DNA from 4 places in the Leptolyngbya sp. FACHB-711 genome. Region 4 is predicted to be linked to each of the others. Evidence: predicted binding sites of a transcription regulator. Region 4 holds the regulator's gene; each other region holds the start of a gene.

Evidence for each region. The regulator NtcA, encoded in region 4, controls nitrogen genes in cyanobacteria. The targets are predictions, from matches to a motif close to TTTGTANNNNNNNNTACAAA.
Region 1: the regulator NtcA is predicted to act here: its motif matches at 2,160-2,179, upstream of H6F80_RS24875 (DUF3155 domain-containing protein).
Region 2: the regulator NtcA is predicted to act here: its motif matches at 2,093-2,112, upstream of glnT (type III glutamate--ammonia ligase).
Region 3: the regulator NtcA is predicted to act here: its motif matches at 1,929-1,948, upstream of rpoD (RNA polymerase sigma factor RpoD).

What each region holds. Positions count from the first base shown of each region.
Region 1 covers NZ_JACJOR010000514.1:7,494-11,582, reverse strand. Annotated here, with positions in the region: gene H6F80_RS24890 (hypothetical protein) at 1-70, shown strand, start outside; gene H6F80_RS30080 (GMC oxidoreductase) at 147-308, shown strand; gene H6F80_RS24880 (sensor histidine kinase) at 366-1,751, opposite strand; gene H6F80_RS24875 (DUF3155 domain-containing protein) at 2,247-2,564, shown strand; gene msrP (protein-methionine-sulfoxide reductase catalytic subunit MsrP) at 3,142-4,089, shown strand, end outside.
Region 2 covers NZ_JACJOR010000273.1:3,171-7,259, reverse strand. Annotated here, with positions in the region: gene H6F80_RS29815 (ABC transporter permease) at 1-419, opposite strand, end outside; gene glnT (type III glutamate--ammonia ligase) at 507-1,868, opposite strand; gene H6F80_RS10770 (cysteine hydrolase family protein) at 2,340-3,020, shown strand; gene H6F80_RS10765 (SDR family NAD(P)-dependent oxidoreductase) at 3,076-3,840, shown strand; gene H6F80_RS10760 (alpha/beta fold hydrolase) at 3,939-4,089, shown strand, end outside.
Region 3 covers NZ_JACJOR010000057.1:2,180-6,268, reverse strand. Annotated here, with positions in the region: gene H6F80_RS01205 (tetratricopeptide repeat protein) at 1-95, shown strand, start outside; gene rpoD (RNA polymerase sigma factor RpoD) at 536-1,681, opposite strand; gene H6F80_RS01195 (TIGR02450 family Trp-rich protein) at 2,389-2,649, shown strand; gene H6F80_RS01190 (SpoIID/LytB domain-containing protein) at 2,857-4,089, shown strand, end outside.
Region 4 covers NZ_JACJOR010000358.1:14,874-18,962, forward strand. Annotated here, with positions in the region: gene H6F80_RS14840 (sugar transferase) at 1-645, shown strand, start outside; gene ntcA (global nitrogen regulator NtcA) at 1,148-1,819, shown strand; gene rseP (RIP metalloprotease RseP) at 2,140-3,234, shown strand; gene nth (endonuclease III) at 3,278-4,081, shown strand.

The DNA.
Region 1 (4,089 bases), on a different contig from region 4:
TAAAACAGAGCTGCATAAATTTTTACCGGGAGCGATCGAGTCCCAACTTCAGCGATTCAACCTGATTTAGCTCCTGCTCTAGATCAGGGTTCAGCTTAGCGGGGCACGGCAAACTGCGGCTTGAACTCGATCACGGCACACCCCAAATGTTTTTACCCAGCGTCCACCACCATATGGGCACAACGTGGATGCACGACGGTCCAAAGCAGGGCATAGTCGATGCTACCTGTCGCGTTCACGGGGTTTTTAATCTGCACATTCCAGCAGTTCAGTCTTTCCAACCAGCGGTTATGCAAATCCAACGCTGACAATTATTGCGCTGGCGATTCGGATTGCCGATCGAGTGAAAGCCATTATGAAGTAACTCAGTTTTGCTCCGCCTGCCGTAGACGCACCACGATCGCCGTTCCCAAATGAGCAGCATCGGTCTGGGCAAGCATGGCGGCTGGAATAAAATCGCACTGCTTCATTGGACTAAACACTTCGATATCGCCCTGCATTTGCCGCACCAGGTCACGGGCGATCGCGAGTCCCAGCCCGGTTCCGGGAATGTCGGTTTTTGCCTGGACGCCGCGATAGTGCCGTTCAAACAGATGCGCCTGATCTTCCGGCGGAATACCCGGTCCCGTATCAGCAATCACGATTGCCTGCTGATGATTCGCGTAGGCAAGCACTCCCACATAAACAGCTCCGCCTACTGGCGTGTATTTTAGGGCGTTGTCGATCAGATTAGTCAGCACTTCGCGCAGTGCCTTCGGGTCTACCAAAGCGGGCGGCAGCGGCGTAGCGATCGAGGAATGCAGCATTAACTGTCGATCTTGAGCGATCGCATCGGCAGAACTCAGTAGCGGTGACAGCACTTCGGTCAGCGCGTGGGGTGTGACCTGAAGCAAAGCTCCCGTGACCCAGTTGGTTCCTGGAAGCAAAAGCGGCGACTTGCTGCTGGTCAGAGCAGGGGGAGAGGAGTCTGAGGCATTTGGGGATGGAGTTACCCCAGGCGCAATTTTTGCTGGTGGTGAACTGGGCTGCTCCCAGTCCAGAGCGACTTCAAACTGTTGCAGCAAGTCTTGCAGACGTTCGCTTTCACGGATAATGCCTTCTGCAACGGAGTAATTGCTGTCTTCGGGGCGGAGTCGCTTTAGCAGCAGCTTACCAAACGTGCGAAGGGCCGTGAGCGGATTGCGAAACTGATGCAGCAGAGTATCAAATACATCCTGCCGCTGATGATGCAATTGACGGAGCTGCCGCATATCCTGCGCTGCCCACTGTGCCCGCTGGTCGAGCAGACAGCCGATCGCCAGGGTATGGGCAATTTGTTCAATTTGCTCCTGTTCATTTTCGGTCCAGGGGCGATCGAGCCGAGCCGTAATCAGTAGCCCCATCACCACATTTTCGTGCATCAGCGGCAAAACAGACTGCTGCTGGCGGAGCAGGGCGCGTTCCGCAATTTGAAGCGGCGGCAGAGCAGTTTCATCGATTGTGACCGGGGCACGAGTTGAGGAAATTTCAGACGCAAGTTTCGGCTGTTCCAAATTAACTCGGTTTCCTCGCATCAGGCTGAGGGTTTGCTCATTACTCCACTGCATGACGCCTTCCGGGTAAGCAGCAATCGGAACAAGCGGCGCATCTGCAAGTTCAGTAAGTTCTTCAGTTAAGTAAACAATACTCAGCACTGCCCCCAACCCCTCGGTCAGCAGTTGAATTTGCGATCGACAGAGGGCAATAAATTCGGGGCTAGCAGGCGACAGCATGAATGTCTCGACAATTATTCACAAAACGGCTGTTCACAAAACTTCTACAAAACGATTGTTTACAAAACTTTAGAGAAGCGAGAGTCACTACATCAAGATGAATCTGACCGAAACAAAGAAATTGTCTAATAAAGATTAAAAACTGATCAAAATGACGCAGTTCCTCAACCAAGCCGGGTTTCCGGGAAATTTATCCTGTAGCTATCCACAATAAAGCCTAAAGCCTGGAAACATCAGCTTTTCAACTATTTTATTCAGAAATCTTGCGGACGGTAACGGCTCCCTTGAAATCCCTGGGTGATTATGAGAGCATATGTGAGGTATAGATTCTCTTTAGATTCTGTATCAATCGCTTAAAAAAGTTGAAATTTCAAACTTAAGCGGATATACTTTGCAGGGTCTTAGTATTTTGTAATCCTGGTTACATTAACCTAGTTACATTAAACCCTGACTACACAAAATCCTACTGCGTCGAGAAGAGAGGAGGTAGAGAGGTTGGCAAGAAGACGTAAGCGTAAAAGTCGCCGTCGCCTGGAAGGACGGAGAATCCTTGAGTTAGTGCCTCAGTACAGCATTGAAAGCGGCGAAGAAAAGCCCGTTACTGCGGCTCGGAAGTTTATTCAGGCTGAGGGTATTCTGCCTCCTGCCCTGCTTCTGGTTAAGCGTAATGAGCATACCACCGATCGCTACTTCTGGGCAGAGAAAGGTCTTTTCGGTGCCCAATATGTGGAGGAAAACCACTTCCTGTTTCCAAGCCTTCGGGTTCTGGAAGAGGACGGTGAAAACATTCCGGTTGGTGCTGGGACTCACTAGCATAGTCCAAGTGAGAGCCTATCTTTGGGTTTGCTGGCAATCTCAATCACCTGGCTTAAGAATTCAATCTCTACAGCTTGAAGCAAGATAATCGCTCCTGTTCAGCTCAATCGAGGCGGTTGTTTGGTAATTGCCTGTATAGGCTGGGTGATCGTAAATCTGAATCAGGTGAACTGTAATTCCTTAAATCAGGTTGGGATTGAACACTATTGAACCACAAGATGGTGCAAGCAAGGTAATCTAGCATTACTCTATTTCTGGAGAAAGCTATCCAGGCAAGCAAGCGGGGTCTATATCGATCTCGCTTTTTTGCTGCACTTCCTTTGGTGCTCCTTCCTTTTGTGTTGCTCTTTGTTCTTTTTTATATTTTCTTCCACTGCTTTGCTATCAATATTACTGAATATTTTTTTGCGGAAAACTATCTCAAGATATACCGTCTAAACCTGCTTTACGATAGATAGGCTTTGACCCAGCTTGAGGGATCCTTTCCAAACGTTTTTATAGAGGAAGGCAGGAAATCTGTTGAAAAATCAGTCTATATTGAGGAATGTAAAGTCTTTCTAATCGGCACGTTGCTATGGCTTTGATTCGGATTCCTCCTAGCTGGCAGTTGCCGGAGCGCACCGTCACTCCCGAATCTGCTTTCTTTAATCGACGGCGTTTTTTGAAAGGGCTGGCAGGTGCGGGAATTGCGGGGGCTGCGCTGCCCTTGATTGGCTGTCAGAAACAAAAAGTGCTCGACCAGGCTGCCATTGCCGGAACCCAGTCGCTTGCTGTAACGCTGAATCCAGCTTTTGCTCAGGTCGATCGTCCACTGACCAATGAACTAGTTGCCGCAACGTACAACAATTTTTATGAGTTTGGTAGCACGAAAACTGCAGTCTGGCAAAATGCACGAGCGTTGCCGATCGATGACTGGAAGGTTGAAGTCACTGGATTGGTCAGCAAGCCCCAGACATTTGATTTGGACGACCTGACCCGCAGGTTTCCTTTAGAGGAGCGCATTTATCGCTTTCGCTGTGTGGAAGCCTGGTCCATGGTAATTCCCTGGGTAGGCTTTCCGATGAATCTGCTGATTCAAGCCGTAGAACCCACCGCTGCGGCAAAGTTTGTGCGCTTTACTTCCTACTACAACCCGAAGGTCACTTACGGTCCCCTCTTTCCGCCAAATCAGTTTCTTCCCTTTCCTTATACTGAAGGAATGCGGCTCGACGAGATGGCAAACGAGCTAGCGTTTTTTGCAGTCGGGGTTTACGGGCATACGCTGCCGAAACAGCACGGCGCACCCCTGCGGGCAGTGCTTCCCTGGAAGTATGGCTTTAAGGGCGCGAAGTCGATCGTCAAAATTGAGTTTGTAGACCGTCAGCCTGCTACCTTCTGGAACACACTGAGTCCGAGTGAGTACAAGTTTGAATCCAACGTTGACCCGGCTGTGCCTCATCCGCGCTGGTCGCAGTCGCAGGAACGGTTTGTCGGTGCAGAGGCAGAATTTAGCTGGACTGAGAAGCCAACGCTAAAATATAAC
Region 2 (4,089 bases), on a different contig from region 4:
ACGGGCATATAGCGCACCGTTCCAACGATCGGCGCAAACAGGCTATCCATACTGTGAAACGCACCCATTGCCCATCCGATCGGCACTCCAATTAGAGCTGCCAGCAGAAAGCCGCCCGCCACTCTGGCACTGCTCACCCCAATATCAAGCAACAGGTTATTTTCAGTCAGCATTTGCAGCCCTGCCTGAAGCACTGCCGTGGGAGTCGGTAAAAACATCGGGGAAACCACGCCAGCATAGCTCACGATCGTCCAGGCAATAAACGGAATCAGGAGCGATAACGCCCCGACCGTCAGTGAAAGCCAGCGAGGAAATCCCTGACGGATACTCCAGAATACAGACGGCTTCAGGTAGCGCTTGTTTGACGGGAGCGGAGCAAAATTAGGACTGCCTGGTTCGGTCGTGCTAGAGTGAGCCACTCGCGGTATTTCCTCCTTGAGTTCATGAAATAAACAATGAAACGAGCAATCCATGAGCAATTCCCCCAACGAGGAGAATCGTCCTGACTAGAAGAACTTGAGATACCGCTGAATCTCCCAGTCGGAAACGTGGTTGTGATACGCCTGCCATTCCTGCGATTTAAAGTCGATATACGTCCGGTACATCAGCGACCCCATCACCTGCTCGCTTAAAGGATCTGCGGCAAAGGCGGCGATCGCTTCTTCCAAGTTGCGCGGCAAAAAGCGAATTCCCATGTCTTGCAGGTCTGCGAGGGACTGCTTGTACATATTTTCGGTGTGCGGCTCACCCGGGTCGAGTCCTTCGCGAATTCCTTCCAGTCCGGCTGCCAAAATCATCGCTGCCCCCAGATACAGGTTGGTAGAGATATCTGCCGCACGACACTCGACCCTGCCGCCACCCAGCGGAATTCGCAGCATGTTCGTCCGGTTATTGTTGCCGTAGCAAATGTAAATGGGTGCCCAGGTAAAGCCCGACATACTGCCTCGGGCAATCAGGCGTTTGTAGCTGTTGACCGTAGGAGCGATCGTCGCACAGATCGCCGGAGCATGACGCAAGACGCCCGCAATAAACTGATAGCCCAGCTTCGATAACCCACAGCCACGCGGATCGTCTGCGGACTCAAACAGATTTTTGCCCGTCTCCAGGTCTGCCAGCGACATATTATAGTGTGCGCCGCTGCCCGTGCGGTTGGCAAAAGGTTTGGGCATAAAAGTGGCAAAAAAGCCGTGTTTGCGAGCAATTTCCTTCACCATCAGCCGGAAGAACGTGAAGCGATCCGCCATTGTCAGGGCATCGGTGTAGGCGAAGTCGGTTTCAAACTGTCCGTTGCCGTCTTCGTGGTCAAACGAATACACATCCCAGCCGAGCTGATTCATTGCCTCGACAATTTCTGTCACCCAGGCATAGTTGTCTAGCAGCCCTTGCACGTCGTAACAGGGTTTATGCAGCACATCGCGATCGCTAATTGGAATTGGCTTACCGTCTGCTGTTTCTTTGAGAATAAAGAACTCCGTTTCAATTCCCAAATTAAAGCCGAAGCCCATCTCTGCGGCTTGTGCCAGCACTCTTTTCAAAATACTGCGGCAGCACGCCTCAAACGGTTTTCCTTCCAGGTAGAGATCGCTAGCAAACCAAGCAATTTCCGAGTTCCAGGGCAAGATTGTGGCAGAGGCAGGATCAGGCATTGCTGCAACTTCTTCATCGCTAACATCCTGCGGTACACCGTCTAGCGCAGCTCCTGTAAACAGTTCCGAACCTCGCATCATTTGACCGAAATGGGACAGAGGCACGGCTTTGGCTTTGCACATACCATGAATATCCACAAAACTTGCCAGTGCATATTTAACTCCCTGCGCTTCCAGGGTTGATTTGAGCGATTCCAGTTCGGGAGATAAAAGTTGAGCCATTAGAAAAGCGGTAGGGTGAAGACGAGCAGAGAAAATTTAGAAACTTTCACTGGGTTATTCTGGATACTTTTGCAAAAGGCGATCGCAATGTATCGCAATATTTAGTCAATCGGTTAACGGATTTCTTAATTGAACCGCACGATATTTTCAAAAAAATGAGCGGCCTCAACACCGATGCACGATCACAGCACAGCCTTGTAGTGTATTGAGTCGGGTTGAACAGTTTTGTATCAACATATACAAGGAATGTTATCGATCGCGGTCAATCCGAATCAATTAAGTTTGTTTACATCGATCATGCTCATTGCATAGAGTGAGAATGATGACCGTTGAAACAACTATTATTCTTCCTGTCCTTCTGTTCCTCGTCTTCCCTCATCACAGCTCGAAATATTGATTCTGGCTCGGCTTAGAATTAAAAGATTTTGTACTGGTTTGTCTTATCTTTGTCTCATCAAGACTTTCCCAATTATGTATATTCCGGCTGATCCTCATCCTTTTCCGTATGACGGCAATTTGCAGCCGCACAACACTACGATTCTCGTGATTGATATGCAGGCAGATTTTTGCAGTCCGGGCGGATACCTGGCAAAAAAGGGATATGATATTTCTCTGACCCAAGCCCCCATTGCCCCAATTCAACGCCTGTTAGCCGCTGCAAGGGCAAAGCAGTTTTCGGTCTTTTTCACCCGGGAAGGACATCGATCGGATTTGCTGGATCTGCCTGCAACAAAACGTTGGCGCAACGAAAAAGCGGGTGCTGCAATTGGCAGCGAAGGTCCGATGGGACGATTGCTGGTTCGCGGCGAGACAGGCTGGGATATTATTCCCGAACTGAGTCCTCAACCGGGAGAACCGATTATCGATAAGCCAGGAAGCGGAGCGTTCTATGCCACTGATCTGGATCATTTGCTGCGGCAGCGAGGCATTCGGAACGTGATTCTTTGCGGGGTGACAACTGCCGTCTGTGTACATACCACCCTCAGAGAAGCGAGCGATCGCGGCTATGATACCCTGCTGCTGGAGGATTGCTGCGCAGAAAGCGATGAGCGGCTGCATTGGGCAGCGATCGAAATGGTCAAAATAGAGGGCGGTCTTTTTGGCAGCGTTACGACTTCTGACCAGGTGATCGAGGTCATGAGTTCGCTTTGATCAGGGATTGGGTTCGCTAAAGTCATCGCTCAGTAAGTTCATTTTAGATTGGCTAATGAATCGACTTCAGGATAAAGTTGCGATTATCACGGGTATCAGTTCGGGAATTGGCAAAGCCGCTGCTAAGCTCTTTTGCGAACAGGGCGCGATCGTCTTTGGAATCGATCGAAATGTCGCAGCCGGAGAAGCCTTTGCCGCAGAACTACTTGCCCAGAGCTATCAGTTTGAGTTTTACGCCGCCGATTTATCGATCGTTGCTCAGTGTGCCGAAGCCGTAGAAGCCTGCTGGCGCACCTATGGACGGATTGATGTTCTTTATAACAATGTGGGCATTTCTGCCGTCCTTCCCTTTGACCAGACTGATCATGCCACTCTAGAACAAATCATGACGGTCAATTTTCTTTCGGTGTTTTCCCTTTGCCAGCAAACCATTCCCAAGATGCAGCAGCAGGGTCATGGCGTGATTATCAATACTGCTTCAGAATTAGCGATCGTGGCACAGCCCTTCTATGCTGCCTATTGCGCCAGTAAGGGAGCCGTGTTGTCCTTTACCCGTGCCCTGGCACTGGAATATGCCCAAGCCAATATTCGGATTAATGCGCTCTGTCCTGGTCCGATCGATACCCCAATGCTGCAACAGGAATTTAACGTTGATTCAGACCCCGTTGAAGCCAGGAATCAGGGAATTGCCACCATGCCGATCGGTCGATTGGGAACACCCGAAGAAATCGCTCAGGTTGCGCTGTTTTTGGCGGCAGATGCCCCTGCCCTGATGCATGGAGCATCGATCGTGGTAGACGGAGCAAAGACAATTGTGTAATACCGCCCCATCAAAGAGCACCAACAGAACAGCACCCACCAGAAGCACTTCAGATGGAGAATTAAAGCTTATTGAATCCGTGATCCTTAGCAAAAAATATGGCGATCGACTACGAAGTCTATGAGTTGGGAAACGTTCAGCTCCAATCGGGTGAGATTTTGCCTGATGCAAAACTTGCCTATGCCACCTACGGGACGCTGAATGCTCAAAAAGATAATGTGATTATTTTTCCGACCCACTACACGGGAA
Region 3 (4,089 bases), on a different contig from region 4:
CCTCTCCTCAAGCTAGCCCCCCCGGAACTGCTCCTGCTAGCCCTGCCCCTGAAGCCAGTCCCACTCCCGCAGCATCACCTTCTCCCGCTCAATAAACCAGGAAACAAACTCCAAAAAACTGCAAGACAAGAAGGGGCTTTTGCCCCTTTTTTGATCGATTCTCTTGTAGCCTTTAATGTGGTTTAACGCGGTTCACTAGTGGGATTGAAGCAGAAAAACCTGAGGCTTATGCTCAAACCATGGATATCTTCAGGATTTCAGGCTAACGATTCTGACTGTCCCTTATTGCAGATTAAGGATAGCTGTCGCGATTGAGAAATAGTGCAGCGGCATAGGAATAATGCGGAGGCATGATACAAAAGAAGCCTACTCTGCAATCGAGAATAGGCTTCTGCTATTTCTAAATTATGCTAGAAACATCCCAGAGCATTCGCTCATAAAGCGTAGGATGGTTTAGCCAAGTGTAACCAATGCAGTTTCAAGAACTAATTCTTGCTGAACGGTTTGATTAGCAAACCCTAAGCTTTGAGAAATTCTAGCGGATGTACTCCTTTAGAACGCTGTTGCGGTTCGGGTGACGCAGCTTTCGCAGAGCCTTGGCTTCGATCTGGCGAATCCGCTCACGGGTAACGTTGAAGATCTGTCCAATTTCTTCCAGCGTCTTCATCCGTCCATCGTCTAAACCGTAGCGCAGCCGCAACACATCCCGCTCCCTTGCACTAAGAGTTCCCAGCACGTTTTCCAGGTCTTCCCGCAGCAGATTCTTGGAAACCTGATCCTCCGGGGTTTCACCATCGGATTCAATGAAGTCACCCAGGCGCGAATCCTCTTCTTTGCCGATCGGCGTTTCCAGAGAAATCGGAAGCTGAGCTGATTTGGCAATAAACCGCAGCTTCTCGATCGTCATCTCCATACGGGTCGCGATTTCTTCCTCGGTCGGCTTCCGCCCCATTTCCTGAGACAGTAGCTTGGTCGTCTTCTTGATCCGCGAGATGGTTTCGTAAAGGTGAACGGGCAGACGGATCGTGCGAGACTGATCTGCAATGGCGCGAGTGATCGCCTGCCGAATCCACCAGGTGGCGTAGGTTGAGAACTTGTAGCCTTTCTCGTGGTCAAACTTCTCAGCAGCGCGAATCAGACCCAGACTGCCCTCTTGAATCAAGTCCTGGAACGACAGACCCCGGTTCATGTATTTCTTGGCGATCGACACCACCAGTCGCAGGTTAGACTGCACCATTTTCTCTTTGGCGCGTCGTCCTTCATGCAGCCGTCTACGGAACTTAGGAAGAGGTTGATTAACCTCATTCGCCCATGCTTCCGGGTTGCGTTCTAGCTCTTGCGGAGTCCGATCGAGCTTTTCACACAGACGATCGCGAATGCGTTCTAGCTCCAGTAGGTCAGCGATTTTGCGTGCCAGTTCGATCTCTTCGTCTGCCCGCAGTAGCCGGATGCGACCGATTTCTTGCAGGTAAAGCCGAATTGAGTCTTCTGTATACAGTTTTTTCTTGGCTTGCGCCCGACGACGGGTTGCGCCCTTTGGGGTTTTGCCGTCTTCCTCCTCATCAGGCTGAGTGTCGAACAAGTCCTCTTCGTCGTCTCGATCCTCTCCTTCAATCAAGAGTTCGTCCAGGTCACTCTCGGCGGGGTCAATGGTTTCGAGTACGTCGTTAGCCTGGGTCATGCCGCGCTCCTCATGCTCCTTAGTGTCAATAACGTTGAAGGTCAATTAAGACCAGGAAATAGTACGACTGATTCTGAATCACTGATCAGCTGCTAGCGAATCTGTCCGGATATAGCCTACCCATTGGATTCAATATTCGCAGCAAACTCGCTTTCTCCGCTAACCGCCCACAGTTTCAGGTAGAAGCACTGCGAGTAGAAGCACCAAAACAAGTCTGCACTCCTCAACTTTAGCCAAGACTTCTCCGATTGTAACTTTTCTCACAAAAATTGCATCCTTTTTAATCTCATTCGTTGTGGGAATGTGATAAGGGCATTAGAAAAGCGCAATCAATAATAAAGCCTCTCGACGAGTAGAGTTTTCTTAACTTGCGTTAGCAGGGCAGTGCCTTGTTGGCATCCTAGCTGTAATCCTAAATTACTTACGGTGAATTGTGTACAAGCTCAGCCAACTTGCTGAACTCAGCGAGACTTTGTAATGAATTAGCATAACCGAACAATTGCGGAGTTGGGGGATTAGTAATCGGAGATCTCAATGGTTTAGGGGAAGTAAAGCTAGATTCAGTAAGCATTGTAAGATTTGTCGCAAAATGTGAAATAGACAAAGCTTCAGTTTAGACAGATTTTTCTTTCATAATTTCTGTGTTGAATTGTTTCTTGAAAGATTACTCTCTAGGCTTCAATTTTCGTTTCTATAAATCGCAGCACATGCCAAAAAAGCAAAAGTTTCCTTATCTGGTCGGTTCTAAGTGGACAGCGCAGCAAAAAACCTGGGGCTGGCGGCATTTTCAAGTTCTGAATCGAAAAAATGAAGGGCGTTGGGTTTTTGCAGAAATGGTGGCTGCTTGTGATCCAGCAGTTCGCTTTTGGCTGAATGCCCAGCAGCTTAAAGACCGCTCTCTTTGGCAGGCGGGGTGGCAATCGTTGCAGGAACAGGGCGATGGATCTTCGTCTTTACAGGAATTTTAAATAGCAAATCTTTTAGGGTATTTATCGCGAAAAGATTGAGGATAGTAAACAAGCTAGTCACACTAGAGTTGGCTCGCTAAAATGCAGAACAGGCAAGAAGTTATTTTTTCCCAAGAATTAAGATTGCCCTAAGTGCAGGGGTTAATCGCTGAGTTCAGAGCTGCATCAAACCGTTTTTCGCTGTCATTCGCTATGAGGATCTGTCCTGTGACTTCCCTACAACGGAATGCCCCAGTTCGTTGGCTTTTGTGTCACCTGCTGAAACTACGTCCCAATTCCTGGATAAAAACGCTGCTGATATCAGCTTGTCTTCTGGCTGGTATGGGGCAGTTTGGGCACGTCCAACCTGCTCCGCTCAACCCCTTGCTAGATGTGGGTGTAGTGCAGCGGTTTGGCTCAAATGCAACGGATGAAATCACATTAAAGCCCCTGTCGGGCGATCGACTGACGCTCAAGCTTAAAGATGGACAGCAAGATCGAGTACTAGCTACAAGCGGCGAAGTCAAGGTTAATGTCGTGATGCAGCCGCTCCCACAGCCCGAAGTCGTTGAACGCATTGTGCTCAGTACTCACCGCAGCTTTGAAAGTGCGGAGGATAGTGCAAATCGCTGGAAGTCTGAAGGGATTGCGGTCGAAATTGGTCAGCCGAGGCAGTGGCAGGTCTGGGCAGATCGAGAGACCTATCGAACACCGCTTTTGAGACGACTCCTGCTGCAAAACCTGCAAGCCCAGGGAGCAAGAACAGCCTTTATTGATACGCAGGTAAAGCCACAAATTCCAAAGGCGGCTCTGACGGTGGACGGCTACCGCTATCAGCAAGACCAGGTCGAGATTGACACAGCAAACGATCGCATTCAGGTCACGTTTAATCGCAGCGATCACGGAACGCGCCTCTATGCCGGGACACTGCGGCTTCAGACCAATGCTTACGGCACCTATACCCTGGTCAATCAAGTTCCGATCGAAACCTACTTGCGCGGAGTGGTACCCCATGAAATTGGGGTTGGTGCACCACAAACCACGATCGAAGCGCAAGCAATCCTGGCACGAACCTACGCTTTACGAAATCTGCGCCGTTTTGCGATCGATAATTATCAGCTTTGTGCTGATACCCAGTGTCAGGTTTACTGGGGATTGTCAGGAGCGGTTCCAGAAACCGATCGCGCCATTGCTGCCACACGTGGCTTGGTTTTGACCTACAACAATGAACTGGTGGATGCACTCTATTCCTCGACTACAGGTGGCGTGACGGCTCCGTTTAGCGATGTTTGGGCAGGCAGCAATCGCCCTTATTTACGAGCGGTGGTAGATTCAGTGCAAAATATCTGGAATCTGTCTCAGCGCAGTCTGGCAGACGAAAGCAACTTCAGAGCCTTTATTGCTCAAAGACGCGGCTTCAACGAAGAAGGCTGGGATATGTTTCGCTGGCGTGTCGAAAGT
Region 4 (4,089 bases):
GAATTTGTTACCCTACTGCCGTCATTTGCATCTGAGATTCATCCTTCGGTTCAGAGCAGAACTAAGCGATCGATCGATATTCTGGGCGCAGGGGTTGGCTTAACGCTGACCGCTCTGGTTTTGATCCCGATCGCAGTAGCAATCTATATCAGCGATCCCGGCCCCATTTTTTACAGCCAGGAGCGATGCGGGTTTCGCGGACAAACGTTCCGCATCTGGAAGTTTCGCTCGATGGTGGTGAATGCCGAGAAACTTCAGCATCAGGTTCAAAATCAGGCGCAAGGCTACATCTTTAAGAACGATTGCGATCCTCGTATTACGCGAGTAGGACGATTCCTGCGGCGTACTAGCCTAGACGAGCTGCCACAATTCTGGAACGTGCTACGCGGCGAGATGAGCCTGGTTGGAACCCGCCCGCCTACGCTAAATGAAGTGAGCCGCTACAAAGCTCACCACTGGCAGCGGCTAGAGGTAAAGCCAGGTATCACGGGAGAATGGCAGGCAAATGGTCGATCAACCGTAACCGATTTTGAGGAAATCGTGAAATTAGATTTGCGCTATCAGGAACGCTGGTCGATCGCTTATGATTTAGGGCTGATTTTCAAAACTATCCAGGTTGTGCTTAATCGTCGGGGAGCCTGTTAGCCAGGAGAAGACAACGTTTCGCCAGACAACAATGCGAAGCCGTTTCCCCTTCAGCAGAATCAATGGTGATATTTAATTGGGAAATAGAGCATTAGAAAACATCCTTCACAAAACTGGCACTGCTGACCCTCGCAAATCCAATTTTGGAAGCATTGTCTTGAGCTGCTGGAGCAATATCAGTCTCAGTCAGTCGGTTTTAACAGGAACTTTTTGCCCCTATTTCGCCTTAAAATCTGACTTTTTCAGCACTTAGACCAAGATTGGGCTAGATATGTATTACTTAATACAAAAAATCCGCTCAGAGTTAAGTTTAGTAATTTAAAGTCAGAAAGCTATCACAGAAGTTCCGATATCCCATTTGGCTTAACCCTACTTGCTCCACACCAGAGTGAAGGACAGGGGGTAAAAAGTCGGTTAGAACCAATTGGGCTAGAACGAATGATCTTATTGGTAGCAGGTGGCGGTAAGATGAAATCTTCAAAGGCGGGCTGGGGGAAGGGATATGGTAGCTGCACCAAATAAGCCATTGGCAAACGTCTTTCGTCAATTAAGCGGGAGTGCTTTTCCACCTGTTGTTGAAGCCTACGATCGTGGCAAAACAATCTTCTTTCCCGGCGACCCTGCCGAGCGAGTTTACTTCCTGCAAAAAGGGGCAGTCAAACTATCTCGCGTGTATGAAGCAGGTGAGGAAATTACGGTCGCGCTTCTCCGTGAAAACAGCGTGTTTGGCGTTCTGTCGCTCATCACCGGGCAACGTGCTGATCGCTTCTATCATGCCGTTGCCTTTACGCCCGTTGAGCTGCTGTCTGTGCCGATCGAGCAAGTCGAGAAAGCCCTGAAGGAAAACCCCGATCTCTGTATGCTGATGCTGCAAGGGTTATCCTCCCGAATTCTGCAAACCGAGATGATGATCGAAACGCTGGCGCATCGCGACATGGGATCACGTCTAGTCAGCTTCCTGCTGATTCTTTGCCGCGACTTCGGCATGCCCACCACCGAGGGCATTACGATCGACCTTAAACTATCTCATCAGGCAATTGCGGAAGCGATCGGCTCAACGCGGGTCACTGTGACTCGGCTGCTCGGCGATCTGCGTCAGGATCAAATGATTTCGATCCACAAGAAAAGAATTACCGTTCACAATCCAGTCACGCTCAGCCAGCAGTTCACTTAAAGTTAGCTGTGTCGCTGTTCAAAACACCCATGCCCCCAGAAGGACAGGAAGGACAAGGGATAGAACTTTCATTTCCCAAGTAACCTCATCCTAAGCGAATGCTTCTGGAGAAGAGGAACAGGAGGCTTGCGATCGGACGCGAACAAACGTTGCCGAACGGAGAAAGCTTGCGATTCCAACAAAACCTGAGTTAGCCAAATACACTGATAACCATTCACCCCTCATCTCCCCCTCCCCCACCCAACCCTCAGGGTAGAAGTAGTAATCCTCACCGCCCTTTAGAATGGACTACAGATGGTTCTATTTATTAATCTGGGTCTATGTCAGTATTAGCGACAATCTCAGTTCTCGCCCTGTTAATTGTGGTTCACGAGCTGGGGCACTTTTTGGCAGCTCGTCTGCAAGGAATTCACGTCAATCGATTTTCGATCGGCTTTGGTCCGATTTTGCTGAAGTATCAGGGTGAGCGCACCGAATACGCGCTGCGAGCGATTCCGCTGGGTGGCTTTGTTGGCTTTCCCGACGATGACCCAGATAGTACAATTCCGCCCAACGATCCAAATCTGCTGAAAAACCGTCCGGTGCTCGATCGCGCCATTGTAATTAGTGCAGGCGTGATCGCCAATCTGATTTTTGCCTATCTGGTGTTTGTGGCGCAGTTCACAACGATCGGCATTCCTGAACAGTTTGATTATCAACCAGGCGTCGTAGTTCCAGAAATCATTTCTCAACAATCTCCGGCAGCACGGGCAGGGCTTCAGGCAGGAGACATTATCCTAGAAGTCAACGATCAGCCGCTGGGAGCCTCTCAGGACGCCGTTAAATCGCTAATGGAAACGATTCGCACCAGTCCGGATCAGCCTGTTGAATTTACCGTGCAGCGAGGCGATCAACAGCTTGATCTCAGCATTACCCCTAAAGCGGGAGAAGATGGCGTCGCAAAAATCGGCGTACAGCTTGCCCCCAATATCAATGCAACTCAGTATCGCCGCCCCAATGGCGTTTTTGAGGTGCTGGGACTGGCAGCAAAGCAGTTTCAGGGAATGTTTCTTGCCACTGTGAATGGATTTATTGGTCTAATCACCAACTTCTCCTCGATGGCAGGGCAGGTCGCCGGCCCCGTCAAAATTGTGGAGCAGGGCGCGGGCTTGGTTGCAGCGAACGCGGGAAGCCTGTTTCCCTTCACGGCAATCATCAGCATCAACCTAGCGATTATCAATATTCTGCCGCTTCCGGCTCTGGATGGCGGACAGCTTGTGTTTCTGTTGCTGGAAGGACTGCGCGGTAAGCCTTTGCCCAATCGGATTCAAGAGAACGTGATGCAAACCGGGCTGGTACTGCTGCTCGGATTAGGAATCTTCCTGATCGTTCGCGATACTACTCAGCTTGCGATTTTCCAGAGACTCTTCCAGTAGTCGCAGGGCAGCATGAACGTTAGGATGAGTTGGGCGTACAAGCTTGTCCAAGGGCTACGCGAACTGCCATCACTTTTGGTATGACGGTGTAGCCATCACCTCGTTTCCTTTTCTCTACTTCCTTTGTATCGTGAGACTTCGCAGCCTTTCTGCCCGAAAACAGCAGGCGTTAGAAATTCTGGTACGTCTGAAGCGGCTTTACCCGGAAGCTCCCTGCACGCTGGACTATGAGACGCCGGTGCAGCTTATGGTTGCTACGATTCTGTCTGCCCAATGTACCGATGAGCGGGTGAATCAGGTGACGCCTGCCCTTTTTCGCCGCCTTCCTGATGCTGAGGCGTTTGCCAATGCGGATGTTGCTGAAATTGAATCTTTGGTGCGATCGACTGGTTTTTATCGAAACAAAGCCAAAAATATCCAAGCTGCCTGCCGCCTGATCATGACCCAGTTTGGGGGTGAGGTTCCGCAACGGATGGAAGACCTGCTGACCCTGCCTGGCGTTGCCCGTAAAACGGCGAATGTAGTTTTAGCTCACGCCTTTGACATCCATGCAGGAGTCACAGTCGATACCCACGTTAAACGGCTGAGCGGACGACTGGGACTCACCAAAGAAACAGATCCGCTCAAGATCGAACGAGATTTGATGAAGCTGCTGCCCCAGCCCGACTGGGAAAACTGGTCGATTCGGCTGATTTATCATGGTCGTGCAGTTTGCAATGCCCGTAATCCTGCCTGTGATGTTTGTGCGTTAGCCGATTTGTGTCCCTCAGCCGATCGCTCCAAAATCACGCCGCCTCCTTTACCTGTTGTGGGGTTTGTGCCAGAAGGACGGATTGAGGTGAGGTAGTCAAGCTC